2 regions of the Pseudoalteromonas sp. SR45-4 genome follow, and region 1 is predicted to be linked to the other one. Evidence: riboswitches for the same ligand, from Rfam matches in the RefSeq annotation. Region 1 holds a riboswitch; the other holds the start of a gene.

The links. Region 1 has a riboswitch for cobalamin ahead of H5058_RS00545 (ABC transporter ATP-binding protein). Riboswitches for the same ligand answer to the same signal wherever they lie in the genome.
Region 2: it holds a riboswitch for cobalamin, as region 1 does, so the genes downstream of both, H5058_RS09510 (TonB-dependent receptor domain-containing protein) here and H5058_RS00545 (ABC transporter ATP-binding protein) in region 1, are expected to answer to the same signal.

The regions. Positions count from the first base shown of each region.
Region 1 is NZ_JACJDO010000001.1:106,872-116,600, reverse strand. It holds gene recQ (DNA helicase RecQ) at 1-1,354, opposite strand, end outside; gene H5058_RS00570 (thioesterase family protein) at 1,556-2,011, shown strand; gene rarD (EamA family transporter RarD) at 2,064-2,984, shown strand; gene H5058_RS00560 (DUF413 domain-containing protein) at 3,091-3,465, opposite strand; gene H5058_RS00555 (LysR family transcriptional regulator) at 3,556-4,419, shown strand; gene H5058_RS00550 (porin) at 4,582-5,520, shown strand; cobalamin riboswitch at 5,566-5,707, shown strand; gene H5058_RS00545 (ABC transporter ATP-binding protein) at 5,786-6,598, shown strand; gene H5058_RS00540 (iron ABC transporter permease) at 6,600-7,601, shown strand; gene H5058_RS00535 (cobyric acid synthase) at 7,611-9,101, shown strand; gene cobO (cob(I)yrinic acid a,c-diamide adenosyltransferase) at 9,085-9,684, shown strand; gene H5058_RS00525 (cobalamin-binding protein) at 9,684-9,729, shown strand, end outside.
Region 2 is NZ_JACJDO010000018.1:20,676-30,404, reverse strand. It holds gene H5058_RS09550 (hypothetical protein) at 285-755, shown strand; gene H5058_RS09545 (hypothetical protein) at 748-1,272, shown strand; gene coaD (pantetheine-phosphate adenylyltransferase) at 1,286-1,780, opposite strand; gene H5058_RS09535 (TetR/AcrR family transcriptional regulator) at 1,967-2,635, shown strand; gene thiI (tRNA uracil 4-sulfurtransferase ThiI) at 2,708-4,165, shown strand; gene H5058_RS09525 (ketopantoate reductase family protein) at 4,192-5,094, opposite strand; gene H5058_RS09520 (VanZ family protein) at 5,087-5,437, opposite strand; gene H5058_RS09515 (YajQ family cyclic di-GMP-binding protein) at 5,601-6,083, shown strand; cobalamin riboswitch at 6,334-6,499, shown strand; gene H5058_RS09510 (TonB-dependent receptor domain-containing protein) at 6,536-8,374, shown strand; gene msrA (peptide-methionine (S)-S-oxide reductase MsrA) at 8,445-8,981, opposite strand; gene H5058_RS09500 (efflux RND transporter permease subunit) at 9,069-9,729, opposite strand, start outside.

The DNA of each region.
Region 1 (9,729 bases):
TATCGCGAATACGACTGGTGTTTGCACCGCGTAGTAACTCAACAATATATCCAAGGCCAAAGCGTTGCTCTGCTCTGTATACACACGATAGCGCCTGCTGCGCTACTAAAGTGCCATCAAAGCTTTTGGGCGGATTTAAGCAAATATCGCAGTTACCGCATGGCTCACGTTGATACTCACTAAAATAGTTAAGCAGGATTTGTCGACGGCAGGTTTGTGCTTCGGCAAAACTGGCCATGGCATTAAAGCGCTGCTCTTCGACGCGGCGACGTTGCTCGTCGTCAATATCTTCAAAAAAGCGTCTTACGCGGCCTATATCAGCCGGATCAAAATACATTATAGCCTCAGCGGCAAGGCCATCTCGCCCAGCGCGGCCAGTTTCTTGATAGTACGACTCTATGCTTTTGGGAATATCGTAATGCAATACAAAGCGCACATTGGGTTTATTTATACCCATACCAAAGGCCACTGTAGCAACCACTATTTGTATATCGTCGCGGGCAAAGCCGGTTTGCACAAATTGGCGCTGCTCGTTACTCATACCTGCATGATAGGCGGCGGCGTTAAGTCCCGCGTCGGCTAACTTTTCGGCTATGTCGTCTACGCGCTTACGGCTGGTGCAATAAATTATGCCGCTTTGGCTTTTTTGTTCTTTTAAATAGCGCAGCAGTTGCACCATAGGTTTAAATTTTTCTTCTATGGTGTAGCGAATATTAGGGCGATCAAAGCTGCCGGTATGAATATAGGGTTGTTGTAACTTTAATTGCTCAACAATATCAAAACGAGTGGCTTTATCGGCAGTTGCAGTAAGGGCCATCATAGGTACATGAGCAAAGCGTTGTTTTAATTCGCTTAAACGAAAGTAATGGGGTCTAAAATCGTGCCCCCAATGCGATACACAATGCGCTTCGTCAATAGCAAATAAGCTGATTTTTAAATGCGATAAGCGCTCTAAAAACTCGCGCTGCAGCACTTTTTCAGGGGCAACATACAGTAGTTTAATTAATCCCTGATGGAGTTGTTGGTATACCTGCTGCTGCTCTTCGCGGGCTAAGCTATTATTTATATATGCGGCTTTAACGCCCAGCGCTTGTAGTTGAGTTACCTGATCTTGCATTAGCGATATTAGCGGAGAAATAACAATAGTTACCCCTTCAAGCACTAAAGCGGGTATTTGATAGCACACAGATTTACCGCCACCGGTTGGCAGCAATACCAACGAATCTTGGCCGTTAATGGCTGCATCAATAACCGTTTTTTGGCCGTCGCGAAATTCACTATAACCAAACACTTGTTTGAGTACAGCTTCAGGGGTGCGCACAAGTGAGCTAGAGGGTGGTGTTAATGTATTCATTGCGGGGTATTTTAGTGTTTTTTGTACAGGATGTCTTTAGCGAGTGTTGAATGTTTTTTGAATAAATTTATAACGTGTGAATTTACTCGCTCAGGGGGGGGATATTAGCTGACTTTAAGCGGCTAATAAATTTAACTGTGTTGCTAGCTTTATCCTAGTTATGCTTTACTCCTCTTACCAGATATAACATAGAGAATAATAATGAATAAAGAAATGTTAATAGAGCACGTAGGCTCGCTGTTTGTAAATAATATGCCGTTTAATCAGTTTTTAAAAATATCGGTAGAATCACTTAGCCCAGAACAAGCAAAAATATCGTTTCCTTGGCAGGATATACTCATAGGTAATCCGGCACAAAAAATACTCCATGGCGGTGTTATTTCGGCAGTGCTCGATAACGTAGGTGGTATGTTAGCTGCAGCAAGTGTAATAGATAAGCTAAACGATGTTGATATTTTATCTGTGCAGCAAAAACTAGCCACCTTGGGCACTATAGATATGCGCACCGATTACCTACGGCCAGGCAAAGGCGAGAAATTTATAGCCAGTGCCACTTTAATTCGCTCGGGCAATAAAGTATGTGTTTGTAGGATGGAATTGCATAATGAGCAAGCAGTACAAATAGCATTTGGTACGGGTACGTATTTAGTTGGCTAATAAAAGTTTGCGGAGTAAACTGGCGACCTTTTGAATAACTAAGTGTTTATTTATGCCGATTGATACCGAGAAGCGCAAGGGCGCCATTTTGGCTTGCATCGCTTTTACTATATGGGGTTTAGCACCTATATACTTTAAGCAACTCCAGCATGTTACTGCATTTGAAATTTTAACGCATCGTGTTGTGTGGTCGGTGATGTTTTTAATTATTATTGTAAGTATTTTAGGCCAGTGGGATAGAATTAAACGCATTATAGTACAGCCTAAATTATTGTTAATGCTGGTTTTGACCTCGTCGATACTGGGGTTTAACTGGGGCTTGTTTATATGGGCAGTTAATAATAATCATATGCTTGATGCCAGTTTAGGTTATTACATTAATCCGTTACTAAATGTATTACTGGGAGTGTTATTTTTAGGCGAACGTTTACGTAAGTTTCAAATGGTTGCTGTTGCTTTAGCATTTACCGGTGTACTGCTGCAATTAATAAGTTTTGGTTCATTTCCTGTGGTTGCTTTTTCGTTAGCTATATCATTTGCAATATATGGTTTACTGCGTAAGAAACTGCCAGTGGAAGCATTGTCCGGTATTTCAATAGAAGCATTTATACTCTTGCCCGTAGCGCTTATTTATTGGTATTTAATGGTGCCTACAGCAACGTCAAGCTTGCCTGCTAATGACTGGCATACCAATGTGTTACTCATTAGTGCCGGGATCATTACCACCTTACCACTACTGTGCTTTACCGGCGCTGCTAAGCGTTTGCAATACACCACTTTAGGCTTTTTTCAGTACATAGGGCCAAGTTTGATGTTTATATTAGCTGTGATGCTTTACGGTGAAGTGTTTGATGCCGAGCGAGTAGTTACATTTGTTTGTATTTGGAGTGCATTGGCTATTTTTAGTTGGGACTCTTTTAGGCAATCTCGTAAACGTAAAAAAGCCGCTATTGTGGCCTCAGGCGTGGTTTAAAAGTTAGTTAACTTAAGTAAGCACGTAGCGCGATGTATTTTGTACTCGCGCTAGGCTTGGTGTATGTTTAACTATTTAAAATGTAAAAATTAAATAGTTAAAGCAATTACATACTGTCTGACTCGGCGTAATAGTCTTGGCTTATTGGTGCTGGGGTCGCTATTTTTGAGCGGCCAAATAATGTATGGAACTTTGCTTTGCTGGTTGTTAACTTTAAGTATTTAACCCAAGCGCGCTCAATTGCATTGGTTGGCTCTAAAGCACCACTAATAACAGCGACAAATTGTTGCTGATGTTCATTTTGTGGCTCTAGGGCTTTATTATGTAAGCCTTTTAAAACAACACCGTGTTGCTCTAATATACTGGCTTCTAATAAGGTAAAGTTTCCGCTGCGACCAAATCCGCGTGGGAAATTTTGATCATCAAAAAACTGACGTTGACTAACAAATGCTTGGCGAAGTAGTGAAATATCATTGCTCATTGTTGTACCCTCATACCTTGGTAATTGCTGGAGTATGCGGCAAGTTTGCAAATATTTTAAACAAGTTATTTTTATCGTGAGGATAAAAAATTGGATATCGATTTATTAAAAACATTTGTTGAGGTAGTACGCACTCGTCACTTTGGCAAAGCGGCTGAAAACCTTTATATCACGCAGTCTGCAGTAAGCTTTAGAATTCGTCAATTAGAGCAAGGGCTTGGTGTTAATTTGTTTATTCGCCAGCGCAATAATATTCAACTAACAGCGCCAGGTGAGCGTTTATTACCCCATGCACAAATGATCATTACCGGCATGCAAAGAGCAAAAGTAGATGTGGCACTTGCCGATAATATGCATAAACAAATTTGCCTAGCGGGTACACCAAACATTTGGGATGCATTTTTACAGTTTGGTATTACTAATATTGTATCGGCAATGCCCGGTGTGTCTTTGGTGGCTGAGGTAAAAGCACAACAAGAAAGTACCCGCCTGTTATTAGAGCGCACCTTAGATTTAGCTATTTTATTTGATCCACCAAAAGTTGATGAGCTGGTGGTTGAGCGAATTTGTGAACTACCCATTATACCGGTAAGCGCGTTTGATACTGCCAGTTACGATAACTTTTTTGATAACCAGTACGTATATGTTGACTGGGGCACGACATTCTCACTGTGGCATGCTCGCCAGTTTACTGGCAAAACCCCACCCTACTTTAGAACAAGTACTGGGCGTATAGCACTTGATTTAATATTGCAATGCGGAGGGAGTGCATTTATTCCTCAAGTACTTGTTGCAGCGCATTTAGAAAAAGGCGAGTTATTTCATGTGAAAGACGTAGAAACCACCTCGCGCGATATATTTGTTGCCTATCACAGAGACAATGAGCAAAAAGAGTTAATAGAAACATTAGTAAATTTATTAACCCAAATGACCCCTAAGTTACCCGTAGAGTAAGGCCAATGGATTTGCTGTATATGTACGTTTGATTGCAACTATTATGTATTTTTATGAATTTAAAAGTGTAAAAATATGACGGCTGTAATATTTTTGTCATTTAACAGTGCCAAACTCCTGTTGCATTAAAAACGAGTCTGTTGTGATTATCGAGGAAATAACATGAAATTTGTAAAGTCGAGCTTATGTATAGCTTTATTAGGTGGTTTGTCTTTTAATGCGCTTGCTGAAGTGGATTTTTACGGTAAAGCGAACGTAACACTACAGTCGTCGGATGATGGTGAGGGGTCTTTTACCGAAATTAAAAGTAACTCATCACGTTTGGGCTTAAAAGGGTCTGAAAAAATATCTGATGGCTTAGAAGCTGTTTATAAGTTTGAATTTCAAGTTGATGTTTCTGACGCCGACTCAAAAGGTGATAATGACGACAATATCTCTGCTCGTAATCAGTATATAGGTTTAAAAGGCGCGTTTGGCCAAGTTGTTATTGGCCGTAACGATACCGCGCTTAAGCAGTCACAAGGTAAAGTTGATTTATTTAGCGACCTTGAAGGCGACATTAAAAATGCCTTTAAAGGTGAAAATAGAATGGGCAGTAGTGTTTCTTATGCCTCTAATTCTTACCAAGGTTTTAAGCTTTTGGCTACGTTTGTTGCAGAGGATAGCGATGCAGCAGGTGCTAAAAATGGCTATTCAATGGCAGTAACTTATGGTGACGCAGCCCTTAAAAAGAGCGCAATATATGCCGCTATTGCTGCCGATAGCGAAGTGAACGGCTACGATGTAGTGCGCGCATCAGTACAAGGTAAAGTAGCCGATTTTAAATTAGGCGCTATGTATCAAACGCAAGAAAAAGTTGATGGCAGTAGTGAGGCCGACGGTTATTTATTAAGTGCGGCTTACACTATGGCTAGCAATACCTTTAAATTGCAGTACCAGGCAATGGATTTTAAAGGCAGTGATGACAAAACGGCTATTTCGGCAGGTGTTGATCATCAGTTAAATAAAAACACTAAATTATTTGGTTTTTATTCTAATTTCGATATGGACAACAACGTTGACCAAGACTACTTAGGTGTAGGTATAGAATATAAATTTTAAGCAGTGCTTAGCACTGCCTTTTTAAGCCGTACTTTGTTAAGTGCGGTTTTTTTTGCTTTAAATTATTTACTTAGCCGCCCATAATAGAGTATTCATTTGGAATGAGGTGCAACTCCTCAACTGTTCCCGCAACTGTAATTAGCATAACGCTTTAAGTCAGATACAAATAAACTATTTTAACGAGCGGGTTTACTCATCTTCAAGTTATGTACTAGCCATAGTTAGTTGCATTGTTAGTGAGCGCATTCCTGCCTAGGGCTAACTATTGCAAACTCAAACGCCATTAAATACACCATTGTTAAATGTTAATCACGTGTCGTGGAATATTGGCAGTAAAACTATCCTCAACAATGTTAATTTGCAAATAAAGCAAGGTAAGTTCGTTGGCTTAATTGGCCCCAATGGCGCAGGTAAATCTAGTTTACTGCGGTGTTTGTATCGCTTTAATCAGCCCACTGCAGGGCAAATTAAATTTAATAATACTGATATTTGGCAGTTAAAAAGCCATGAATACGCAAAGCAGGTTGCGGTTGTTTTACAAGAAACCCCATCACAATTTAATTTAACTTTATTAGATGTGGTTGCACTTGGGTTAACCCCGCATAAAGCATTATTTAGCACCACCACAACAGCCGACACACAAAAAATAAACCAAGCTATAGCGCGAGTTGGCTTGCAGGATCATGCAAGCCAACGTTTTGAGTCGCTTTCGGGAGGAGAAAAACAACGTGCATTAATTGCTCGGGCTATGGTGCAGCAACCGCAACTATTAATTATGGATGAGCCAACCAGCCACTTAGATGTGAAGTATCAAATTCAGGTAATGGAGTTGGCTAAATCGCTTGGCGTTACTGTGTTTGCATCGTTTCATGATTTAAATTTAGCCGCTGCTATGTGCGATGAGCTGGTGGTTATAAATCACGGCGAAATTGTTAATACAGGCTCTCCCATCGATGTGCTCAGCGAGGACATGCTCAATGATGTATTTGGTGTATGTGCACAAGTAAGCCACCACCCGCAAATGTCTAAACTAGGTGGTGTTATTCCACATATTACTTACTTTTATAGGTATGAATAATATGCGCATGCTTAACAATCATTCAATAGCACTTTTAGTCACAGTACTAGCTGCATTATTTACGTTATTTACGGCGCTGAGTTATGGCGCTGCCGACACATCATTAACTGATGTATTTAAAAGTATTTTCACCTCAACAGAGGGCTCCTTTAACACTCGAATTATTGTTGAATTAAGAATGCCACGCACATTACTGGCATTTTTAGCTGGCAGTGGTTTAGCCATTGCCGGGCTTATTTTGCAAACCGTGACGCGTAATCCGTTAGCAGATCCTTATTTATTTGGGATATCGTCTGGGGCGTCTTTGGGGGTAGTTATACTCATGGCGTTTGTGGGCATTAGTGCGGGCTTTGCATTATCGGCAGCGGCATTGGCTGGCAGTTTAGTCGCTATGAGTTTACTTATATTGATTGCAGGGCGGCAGCAAAGTGGGCAAGTAGAATCTATGCTGCTGGCAGGTGTGGCCTTGTCATTTTTATTTAGCGCATTTACCAGTTTATTACTTTACTGGAGCGATCCTCAGGCAGTTGCGGCTATTTTATTTTGGACGCTCGGCAGTTTTGCACGAGCGCAGTGGGCAACGCTGTGGTTACCTTTTGTGGTTATTGTATTGTGTACATTTACAATGCTTAGTTTTAGGCGCCAACTTAATGCCATGCTGCTCGGCGATGAAAGTGCTATAACACTGGGTGTGCGGGTACATCGCTTTAGAATATTGATGCTAGTTTTAAGTTCGCTGATAACGGCAGTGTTAGTGGCTATGTGTGGCGGAATTGGCTTTGTAGGATTAATGGTGCCGCATATAGTGCGCTTTTTTATCTCCCAAGGTAGCTTATCAGGCTTACTGGTAACGAGTTTGGTGGGCGGTACTTTTATGGTTTGGGTTGATGTGCTAGCACGCACGTTATTAACTAATCAAGAGTTACCCGTTGGGGTTATTACTGCAGCTATTGGTAGCGTGTTCTTTTTAAGCTTATTGTATTTTCGTAAGCGCCAGGTGTAGGGCTATAAAATGAAAACGTTAATGGTGCAAGGCACCACATCCGATGCGGGTAAAAGTACACTGGTTGCGGCGCTGTGTAGAGTATTTGCTAATAGAGGGCTAAATGTAGCGCCATTTAAGCCACAAAATATGGCATTAAATAGTGCAGTTACAGATGATGGTGGTGAAATAGGTCGTGCTCAAGCACTGCAAGCTATAGCGGCAAAGGTAGCCCCTGAAACTGACTTTAATCCCATATTACTTAAGCCAAATAGCGATACTGGCGCGCAGGTTATTATTCATGGTAAAGCCATAAGTAATATGGAAGCTGGGGCGTATCACGATTATAAAAAAGTAGCTATGGATGCAGTACTCACGTCGCATAACCGTTTAGCAAAACGTTTTGATTTATTGCTGGTGGAAGGGGCGGGCAGCCCAGCCGAAATAAACCTCAGAGCCAACGACATTGCTAATATGGGCTACGCCGAAGCCGTTGACTGCCCCGTAATTATAATTGCCGATATAGATAAAGGCGGTGTGTTTGCTCATTTAGTGGGTACTTTGGCATTGTTGAGTGAGTCGGAGCAAGCGCGGGTAAAAGGCTTTGTAATAAATCGTTTTAGAGGCGATATAAGCTTATTACAAAGTGGACTTGATTGGCTGGAACAGTACACAAGTAAACCGGTGTTAGGCGTATTGCCGTATTTACACGACCTTGCATTAGATGCTGAGGATGCAATTGCTATTGATAATACGCTAACTAATGCCAGCGTTAATATTGCCGTGCTGCTTGTGCCGCACATTAGCAACCATACTGACTTTGATGCACTGCGCTTACATCCCAATATAAATATTAATTATGTAGCGCATACACAAGCGATCCCCGATGTTGATTTGATCATTTTACCGGGGAGTAAAAACGTATTAAGTGATTTAGCCTTTTTAAAAAATGAAGGTTGGGATACACAAATAAAACGCCATTTACGTTATGGTGGTAAAGTGCTCGGTATTTGTGGTGGTATGCAAATGCTTGGCAATAGTATTAATGATCCCCTAGGTGTTGAGTCATCATTACAGCATATGCCGGGGCTAGCGTTAAGTGATTTTACCAGCACACTTACAGCACAAAAAATATTGAGTAATGTAACCGCGACTATGCAATTAAATAACCAGCAAACACTTTGTAGTGGCTACGAAATTCATGCAGGCATTAGCCAAGGTGAAGCACTTAATAAACCATTTTTAAGCTTTAATGAACACCCAAATGGCTTTACAGCCGATGGGTTTATTAGTGATGATAACGCCATAGCGGGTACTTATTTACATGGCTTATTTGATCAAGCGAGTGCCACATTGCAAATATTAAAGTGGCTCAAAGCCGATACAGTTATTAATCCGGTTAATATTAACCAGCACCGTGAGCAGCAACTAGAGCGTTTAGCTGCCATGTGTGAAACGCATTTAAATATTGCACACATTATTAAAATTTATGAAGGGCATAATCATGAGCGAACAAAGTAAAGATAAACATCAGCAACGCCAACAAAAATTAAAAGATCAAGTTGATGCACGAATAGCTGCAGCGCAACAAGAAAAAGGTATTTTTCAAGTTATAACTGGTAATGGCAAAGGTAAGTCGACCTCAGGATTTGGTGTGGTAGCACGTTGTGTTGGCCATGGAAAAAAAGCCGCTGTGTGTCAGTACATAAAAGGCACTTGGGAATGCGGAGAGCGTAACTTGTTACAGGGTGTGGGTGTGGAGTTTGTGGTAATGGGCACAGGCTTTACATGGAATACCCAAGACAAAGAGAGCGATACCGCAGCCGCGCAAGCTGCTTGGCAAGAATCAAAGCGACTGCTTAGCGATGCAAGCCTAGATGTAGTGCTGCTCGATGAGCTTACCTACATGGTAACCTATGGGTATATTGATGTAGATGAAGTGCTAGAGGCGATTGGCAACAGACCGCCAATGCAGTCGGTTATTATTACCGGCCGCGCAGCCCATCGTAAATTAATAGAACTGGCTGACACAGTAAGCGAAGTGCGTAATGTAAAACATGCATTTGATGCAGGTGTTAAAGCTCTGCAAGGTTTTGATTACTAATGTTTAAACAGCTTGTTGTTGGCCTATTGTTACTCTGTTTATCCC
Region 2 (9,729 bases), on a different contig from region 1:
ATAAACTCGATTCTTTTTTTACTTATGTACTTGGATGTGTTCATACTGAATAACACTCAAGCGTGGTTTTTCTGGGATATATATTCATTTACAGTAAATGTGGTTGATCTCATTATGATTGTTGCGTTAATTGTAGATAGAGATTTCCTCCGCATACATAAGCTAAAAAGCAAAGTACTATCTCTTTCTAAAAAAACAACTTAAAATACAGTCAATAATTAATGTATCTACTAGACTTACTTTTAGCTGATTACGTAAGCGCATTTATACAATGGGGCTTTTTAATGGCCTTTTTATATTCGCTAGTGTCGGGTATTAATAAGGCAGATAAGTCATTAATCTATATAGCCGCTATAATGATGTGCTCCTACACTTTTAGTGATTTACTGCCTATTTTAAATAATATCTACCTAGATTGGATTCTCTACGATTTACTAACAATTGCACTATTAATAGCCGCTATATTAATTTCTTATGTATTAACTTCTACAGCCAGTAATTATATTATTCTTGGATTATTTGTTAATGCCTGCCTAACAATAGCTATTTATTACGACTTGTATGTATTAAATAACATTGACGAATGGTGGCTTTGGAGTGTTTATTCAATTGGCGTTAACGTTATCGATTTACTCATGATTACAGTGCTTTTTATAAATAAAGACTTTTTGGGACTGATAAAGCTAAAATCATGTATTCTGAGGTTTATAGTCAAAGATGATAATAGCTGTGTGGGTATAAACTCGAATGATTGATTTTTTAAGGTTTATTGTTGATTTAGGTGAAAACATAAGCGCCTTTGTAACTTGGCTATTTCTAATCGCCTTTTTATTTAATTTATCGTCGAGTATTAATAAACCTGATAAAAGTAGAGTACAGCTATCGCTTATTATGATGGTTTCTTACTTTTCTAGTGCAGTACTAAGCTTAAAAACAGTTACCTATTTAGATTATTTTATGTTTGATATTGTTACCATATTAATAGTAATAATTTGGGGTATTAAAACAAAGTATACGATCCCTACGGCACTTATATATTTAATCACAGGAATGAGCATTAATGCGATGCTATTTTTAGGTATGCATTATGACACTGTTATTATTGGTAATATTGATTATTGGTGGTTTTGGGCTGTATACGTTATAGGTACTATCTCGATTGACTTACTAATGGCTTTGGTGCTGATTATTAATAAAGATTTATTAGGGTTAGCCTGGATATATAATAAAACAAAAATGCGAGTTAATAGTTTGAATAGCGCACTTAAGTAATGCGCTCGTTAGCTTATTTGCTGTAGCTGCAACCTAGCTTTTTATTAAGTGCAGCCATTACAATAGGGTCTACAAATTCGCTTACATCACCATTATGGCGTGCAACTTCTTTTACTAAGGTTGACGAAATAAACGAATTTCGCTCTGATGGGGTTAAAAATACACTTTCTAAATCTGGGTTTAGGCGTCGATTCATATTCGCTAGCTGAAACTCATAGTCAAAATCAGAAACCGCTCTTATACCTCTAATTAATACATTAGCATTGTGATCGCGTGCCAAATCAGCAAGTAATCCTGAAAACCCTATTACTTTTACATTATCTATATGACTTAAAAGAGTATTAGCTAGAGCTACACGCTCATCAAGGTTAAAACAAGGTTGTTTACTAGGGTTGTGGGCAATAGCAAGGATAACAGTATCAAACATTTTTGAGGCACGTTGAATTAGATCTGTGTGTCCGTTAGTTAGCGGATCAAAAGTACCTGGATAAATTGCAGTGATTTTCATAAAGTATCGCTATGTATTATTTTTAGCATTAGTGTAACAGTGTTTTTTATACAAATCAGCCTAGTAAGTGGCTTTAATTGTCACGACTAAGCTATTACACAGAGTGTTTAATTATGCTGTTTTTGTTTATACTAGACAACTTATTGTACGAATTGTAACTTGTTGAATAAAATAGAGTGTTAGTATATGAATACCAAGGATAAAATAATACACACCAGTATTTCATTGTTTAATGAGCATGGTGAGCGAGCGATATCAACTAATCATATAGCCTCGCATTTAAACATGAGCCCGGGTAATCTTTACTACCATTTTAAAAATAAAGAAGACATTATTCGCCATATTTTTGCGCTGTATAGTGAGCACTTGAGCACTCATTTTAAACCTATAAATAAAAATGATGATGCATTTAGTCAGTTAACGGTATATCTAGATTCGTTATTTGAACTGATGTGGCGCTACCACTTTTTTTACGACAATTTAGGCGATATTTTGGCGCGAGATACGCAGCTAAAGCAGGCTTATATTGATTTTCAACTAGAGCTTTTAGAACAGGTGCGTAAAATAATACTTGGTTTACGCGATAGTGAAATGATTGCGATTAACGAGCAAGATGCGCTCGAACTTGCACACACGCTTAAATTAACAGTTAGTTTTTGGACCCCTTATATTAAAGCCCGCAGGCTCAGCGGTGCACTTGCCGAGCAAGATATTTATCATGGTATTTTAAAAGTATTAACTTTATTTAGAGCCTATAGTACAGATAAAAGTAGCGATAAAATGAACCAGTTACGCGAAAAATACACGCAACTTGCTCACTCAGCCCCAAGTATTCCCGCTGCTCTTAGTTCCTAGGCGTTAATTTTTTTGCTATAATCGCGCGCCCAATGCCTGGGAGCGCGAATTCCCGCAGTCTAAGAGTGAACTATGCTTAAATTTATCGTCAAACTACATCCTGAAATTGCCATCAAAAGCCGCTCGGTTCGTAAACGCTTTACTAAAGTGTTAGAAAATAACATTAAGATTGTACTGCGCCGTATTGACGAAAAAGTACAAGTTAGAAATAACTGGGACAATATCTCAGTAGTTACCCTACTAGAAGGTGAGCAAACACGTGCCACTTTTATTGACAGCCTAGCGCGAATTCCGGGTATTGTGCAGTTTATTGAAGTAACCGAAACGAGCTTTGAAACGCTTGACGATATTTATAAAAAAACCATTGAATTAGTTGGTCACACCATTGAAGGTAAAACGTTTTGTGTACGCGCCAAACGTATTGGTAAGCATGACTTTACTTCAACGGAGTTAGAACGTTATGTGGGCGGTGGACTAAATCAGCATGTTGCCGGTGCAAGCGTAAAGCTAAGCCACCCAGAAGTAACGATACGCCTTGAAATAAAAGACGAGAAAGCCTACATAGTATCGCATACACACCTAGGCATGGCAGGCTTCCCGCTGCCAACACAAGAAGATGTATTATCGCTTATGTCTGGCGGTTTTGATTCGGGTGTAGCCAGTTATCAAATGATCCGCAAGGGCGCTCGTACGCACTTTTTGTTTTTCAATTTAGGCGGCGCGGCGCACGAAATTGGTGTTAAACAAGCGAGCTACTACTTGTGGAATAAATACAGTTCAACTCATAAAGTTAAATTTATTACCGTTGATTTTGAACCTGTAGTAGCAGAAATATTAGAGAATATTGAAAACAGCCAAATGGGTGTGGTGCTTAAACGCATGATGATGCGCGCAGGCAGTAAAGTGGCCGAAAAACTAAATATTCAAGCCTTGGTAACCGGTGAAAGTATTGGTCAGGTTTCTAGCCAAACATTAGCAAATTTAAGTGTTATTGACCGCGTAACCGAAACCCTTATTTTGCGCCCGTTAATTCAACACGATAAACAAGAAATTATTAATATTGCACGTCAAATTGGTACGGCCGAAATGGCCGAAACGATGCCAGAATACTGTGGTGTTATTTCTAAAAAGCCAACTGTTAAAGCTAAAATAGAAGTAATAAAAGCAGAAGAAGAGAAGTTCGACTTTGATATTCTTAATACCGTAATAGAAAACGCACGAGTAATGGATGTGCGCGATATTGATGTAGAAGCTAAGCAGGAACTAAAAGAAGCTGAGTCGGTTGCCGATTTACCAGCTGGTGCAGTGGTAATTGATATTCGCTCTCCAGAGGAAGAAGAAGCAGCACCACTGGAAATTGATTCTATAGAAGTGGTGCATTTGCCGTTTTTTCGCTTAGCAACTAAGTTTGGTGATTTACCAAAAGATCAAGACTATTACTTGTATTGCGATAGGGGTGTAATGAGCCAGTTACAAGCGCTTATTCTACACGAACAAGGCTTTACTACGGTAAAGGTATATCGCCCGTAAAAGTTAACGATATTAAATAGCGTGGTTTATACCGCGCTTTTTTTTGCTGCAATTTTAGCTAAAAGTTCATCGTTAAAAGGGGTTTTTATATTATAAAGCTTGCCTTGCTCGCTAATGTACCCACAAATTGCCATTATTTCAGTTGCTCTATTGTGAGCAACATCTTGTTGCATAGATGAGAAGTTCTCTGCGGTACGTGCCATCACATCATACGCACTGCTCAGTGCATTGATTAACGTTACATCAAGGTTTTTTGCCTTAGCAATATTACATGCTTCGGTTAGCAGGTTAATTATAATTGAGCAATATTGAGGCTCGCGCAACTGACCATTTTTAATGTTATGTAGCGCACTTAGCGGATTTATTGCTATGTTAACTAATAACTTATTAAAACGTAGCTGCTCAATATTCTCAGACGCATTTAAAAGGGGGATCGCGGTTAATTGATCCGCCATAATTTTGCTATTTTTAACACCTAAGTTGTTACATCCGCCAATTATACTTTGCCCATTACCAGTGTGCTGTACTATATATTGGTTTGATTTAAACCCTGCCATGCTCGTTGTTAAAAAATAAAGCGCTTGGTGCTCATTAAGCTCACATTTTAACTGCTCTACATTACCCATACCGTTATGCGAAAGCACAACAGAGCAATGCTGAGGCAAAAACTGTTTTACTTGTGCAAATGCGCTTTGCACTTGAAAGGCTTTTACCGTAAATAAAAACACATCAAATTTAGGTAAACTATTAAGCTCATTTAATGAAATAAAAGAGGCATTTATTTTTTGTGAAGCACTGTTGTCACTACTGTAAAAGCGAGTGTTACTCGTACTTTTTCGGGTTAACACGCTTACACTATGCTGCGCACTTAAAAAGTGGGCTAATAATAAGCCTATTGCGCCGTCGCCAATAATAAGAATTTTAGCCATGAGAGTTCTTTTTACGTGGGGTTAAAATTGCTTTGATTATAAAGTAGCTTGCTGCGCCGGCAAAATCTGCAATAAAATCTGCGATTGATGCTTGCCTATATGGAAGTGCGTCTTGCATTATTTCTATTGCAGCACCGTAACCGGCTAATAAAAGTATTTGTGCGTATAAAGGGAGTTTAAACGCTTTATCCATTATTATGGCAAGGATGAAAAATATCCCAAAGTGGGCTACTTTATCAACATGAGGAAACAGGTTGCCAACCCCTTTTATTTCTTTCGCAAATAAAAAGGTAAACACCACAATACTAATTAAAAAAATTGCTTGATAAATACGCCTTGTCACAACAAATCCTAAAATCGCTTAAAAAAGAAACCGTAGTATATCAAACTAATTTAGTATCGCACCTGAACAAGATGCATAAAAGTGTAAAGATTTATAGTTTTAGCGTTATAATCGCTTTAATAAATTAAGTATAAAATTAAGATAAAATAGTTAGGAGAAATCAATGCCTTCATTTGATATTGTATCTGAAGTAGAAATGAACGAAGCTAAAAACGCAGTTGATAATGCAAACCGTGAACTAGAAACTCGCTTTGACTTTAGAGGAGTTGATGCATCGATTGAGCTAAATGATAAAGTAATTAAGCTTAAAGCCGAAGCTGACTCTCAGGTTATACAATTATTTGATATTTTAGCGAGTAAAATTTCTAAGCGTGGTATGGATGTATCAAGCCTTGAATTGCAAGATATTAGCCGAGCGGGTAAAAATGTTTTTCGTAACGTTGGTTTAAAGCAAGGTATTGAAAAAGAGATGGCTAAAAAAATAGTTAAAGCCATTAAAGATTCAAAAGTTAAAGTACAAGCCGCCATTCAAGGTGAAGAAGTACGCGTAACGGGTAAAAAGCGAGATGATCTTCAAGAAGCTATGCAAGTAGTACGCAGCGCCGATTTAGGCCAGCCATTTCAGTTTAAAAACTTCCGCGATTAATAAAACAGATTACAGATATTATAGAGATTAGGAGACTAATTTTTAAAAAATTTGTGTTAAAAAAGCCAAGCTACAGCAATGAAGTTTGGCTTTTTTGCTATTAGTAGCTTGGTATGTAATCTAACTCTTTTACAGTGATTGTTGAGGGTTTATATCGTTAAAAATTAAACTTTGGCTATATAGACGTCTATTGACATTTATAAACAAAATACTCACAATAGCGACCTATTTTCAAGGTGCTTGCTTAATACCTTTGTATACGTTTCAAAGTATTGAAATTAACAGCAAGATAATCGGGAAGTTGGTGCGTTTTCAAGACGATAACAACCCCAACACTGCCCCCGCAACGGTAAAGTATTAGCAGCTATTATAGTGTTGACTGAGTCCGGAGACCGGCCTTGAAGCAATCTTACTTATTAACATCTTTGCGGTGGGCAAAGGTAGGGGACATCATGTTAAATAAAACCGCTCTAGGTGTGGCAATTTCGGCTGCACTTTCATTTTCAGTATCTGCAACAGTGCAACCAATCGAAAAAATTACCGTTACAGCTAATAAATTCGAACAACCTATTAGTAATGTGCTGGCCAGTGTTAGCGTAATTGACCGTGCTGATATTGAAAAAAGTAATGTGCGAGACTTACCTAGTTTGTTGGCTTCTCAAGCTGGTTTTCAAATTAACTCAAATGGTGGCTTTGGCCAAAATTCAGGTGTTTCGCTACGCGGTTCAGGTTCACGCCATACCCTTATTTTAATTGATGGTGTTAGAGTCGGCTCGGCTACTCTTGGCTATAAAGGTATTAGTAATATTGCCCTTAATACTATTGAGCGTATTGAAGTTGTTAAAGGTTCTCGCGCTGCTGTTTATGGCTCAGATGCCTTAGCTGGGGTGATTAATATTATTACTCGTAAAGCTGATAATATTCGCTTAGATGCTACTTTTGGCAGCAATGCTTATCAAAGCTACCAAATGGCGGGTGGAACAAATATAAATGATTTAAGTGCATCATTTAACGCTGGAATTGAAAAAACCGATGGTTTTGATGTACTGCAAAACCATGCACCAGATGAAGACGCTTATGAGAACAAAAATATTGGCTTCAATATCGCTTATAACGATGACTATTTAGGCAAGCTAACCGTACAAACTCAGTATAATGAAGGTTATGCTCGTTCTGATAATCAGAACAGTGCAGCAGACAGCAGTGATGAAAGTAATGATTTTGAAAACTACCAAGTATCATTAGGGTGGAATAAAAGCTACGAAAATCAAATACACCATATAGCATTCGCATTTTCTAGCGATAGCCAAGATAACACCAGTGAAGGTGTGGTTAGTATGTACGAAACTAAGCGAAATCAAATTGATTATACTGGGCAGTATATTGTCTCAGATGAGCTTAATATTAATGGTGGCTTGAACTGGTACAAAGATAAAATAGAAACCAACGCAGGTAATTATGATAAAGATAGCCGTGAGGTTTTTGCTGGCTTTTTAGGTGCGTATTACGATGATAATACGGTTTTAGCTAATATCGCAGTTCGCCAAGATCATGACCAACAATTTGGTGATAAAACCACGTATACAGCAGCGGTAGGTTATCATTTAAATAAGTTTGCTACGTTTAGAGCAAGTCAAAGCACGGGCTTTAAATCGCCTACCTTTAATGATATTTATTTTCCAGGTTCAGGTAACCCAGACCTAAAACCAGAAACGTCTGAGAATAAAGAATTAGGTTTGTTGTTAAGTTATCAAGATATTGCTTTAGAAGTGTCTATTTTCCGTAATGATTTTGACAATAAAATAGCGTGGGCACCAACACCTGCAGGCCCTTGGCAGCCAACAAATATAAACGAAGCGTGCCATGAAGGCATTGAGTTTAGTTTTTCGCAACAGCTAATGGGTTTTGAGCATGCATTTAACTTCACTTACTTATCTGCAGAAGATTTAGAAACGGGCCAAGAGTTAGCTTATGTATCAAAAAATACCTTTAACTGGTCTTTAAATAAAGGGTGGGGAGATTTTGATGCGGGTATCGATTTGCAGTATCGTGGCGATAGGAAAGGTAAATTAACTGATTTATCTTCATATACATTATGGAACCTAGTCGGTAACTATCAAGCAACTGAGCAGTTAAGCTTTTCTTTACGGGTCGAAAACCTGTTTGATAAGCAGTACGATGAAGTTGATGCCTATGGTATTGATTTAGATGGTGATTATATAAATGATGAATTTTATTACTATAACACCGCTGACCGACGCTTATTTATTGGTGCTGCATACCAGTTTTAATATGCGCTAGGTAGCTTAAACTTAAAAGCTCGCTAAATTAGCGAGCTTTTTTGTGCGTAACAAAATGGGTTTAATCAGCTAAAAACTCTTTAAATTCGGTTTCGAATTTATGCAATTTAGGGGCAATTAAAATACTGCAATAGCTTTGGTTTGGATTTACGTTGTAATAATCTTGATGGTAATGCTCTGCTGGATAATACGTGGTGGCAGGGCTAACCTCAGTCACTATTGGCTCGCTTACCTGGTTTTGTAATTGAGCGATCACCGCGTTAGTAAGTGTTAGCTGTGTTTGGTTGTGATAATACACAACACTGCGGTATTGTGTGCCTATATCGTTACCTTGGCGGTTGAGCTGGGTGGCATCGTGCAAAGTGAAAAACATTGCTAGTAATACTTCAAAACTAATAATAGTGTCGTCAAATTCAATTTGCACTACTTCTGCATGGCCGCTAGTGCCTGAGCATACTGATTTATAGGTAGGAGTGTCTGTGTTGCCACCAGTGTAACCCGAGCTTACATTTAATACGCCGTTCACTCGTCTAAATGCGGCGTCTATACACCAAAAACAGCCGCCACCAAAGGTAGCGACTTGCGTTGTTGAACTCATAAATACTCCAAAATAGCTGTAAGTTTAGATTATGCAGAGCATAAGTCTAAAGCGTCGTAACAACAAGGTTACGACGCTATTAGGAGGTTAGATCTCTTCGAATGGCTTTTTAGCGGCTTGTTTATCAAGTTTTTGCTGCAAAAACTCAGGTGACTGTGTATTGCGCGCAAGTGCATAGTAAGCAGCAGGTACTACAAACAGAGTCAGTAGGGTTGATACAACAACACCGGTAAACACTACAACACCAATCACCATACGGCTTTCAGCACCCGGGCCCGAGGCTAAAACCAGAGGTACCGCACTCATTACAGTGGTTAATGAGGTCATAATAATAGGGCGTAGGCGCTGCGTAGCAGCTTGTAAAATAGCTTCGCTAAACTCTACGCCTTTGTCGCGTAGTTGGTTAGTAAACTCAACAATTAATATGCCGTTTTTAGCACTTAACCCTATGAGCATCACAATACCTATTTGGCTGTAAATATTGAGCGTAAGTCCTGTGGCCCACAAGCCAAACATAGCACCCATTAAGCCAAGGGGTACGGTAAGCATTATTACAAATGGGTGCATAAAGCTTTCAAACTGTGCCGCTAGTACTAAAAAGGTAACCGTAAGTGCTAAAATAAACACGTAGGTCATGGCCGAAGCACCTTCATAAAACAACTGCGATTCGCCTTTGTAGTCAATCGCGCCATCTATGTCGTTTTCTTCCATGGCTACTTCGTTTAAAAAGTTAAGCGCTTGTTCAAGT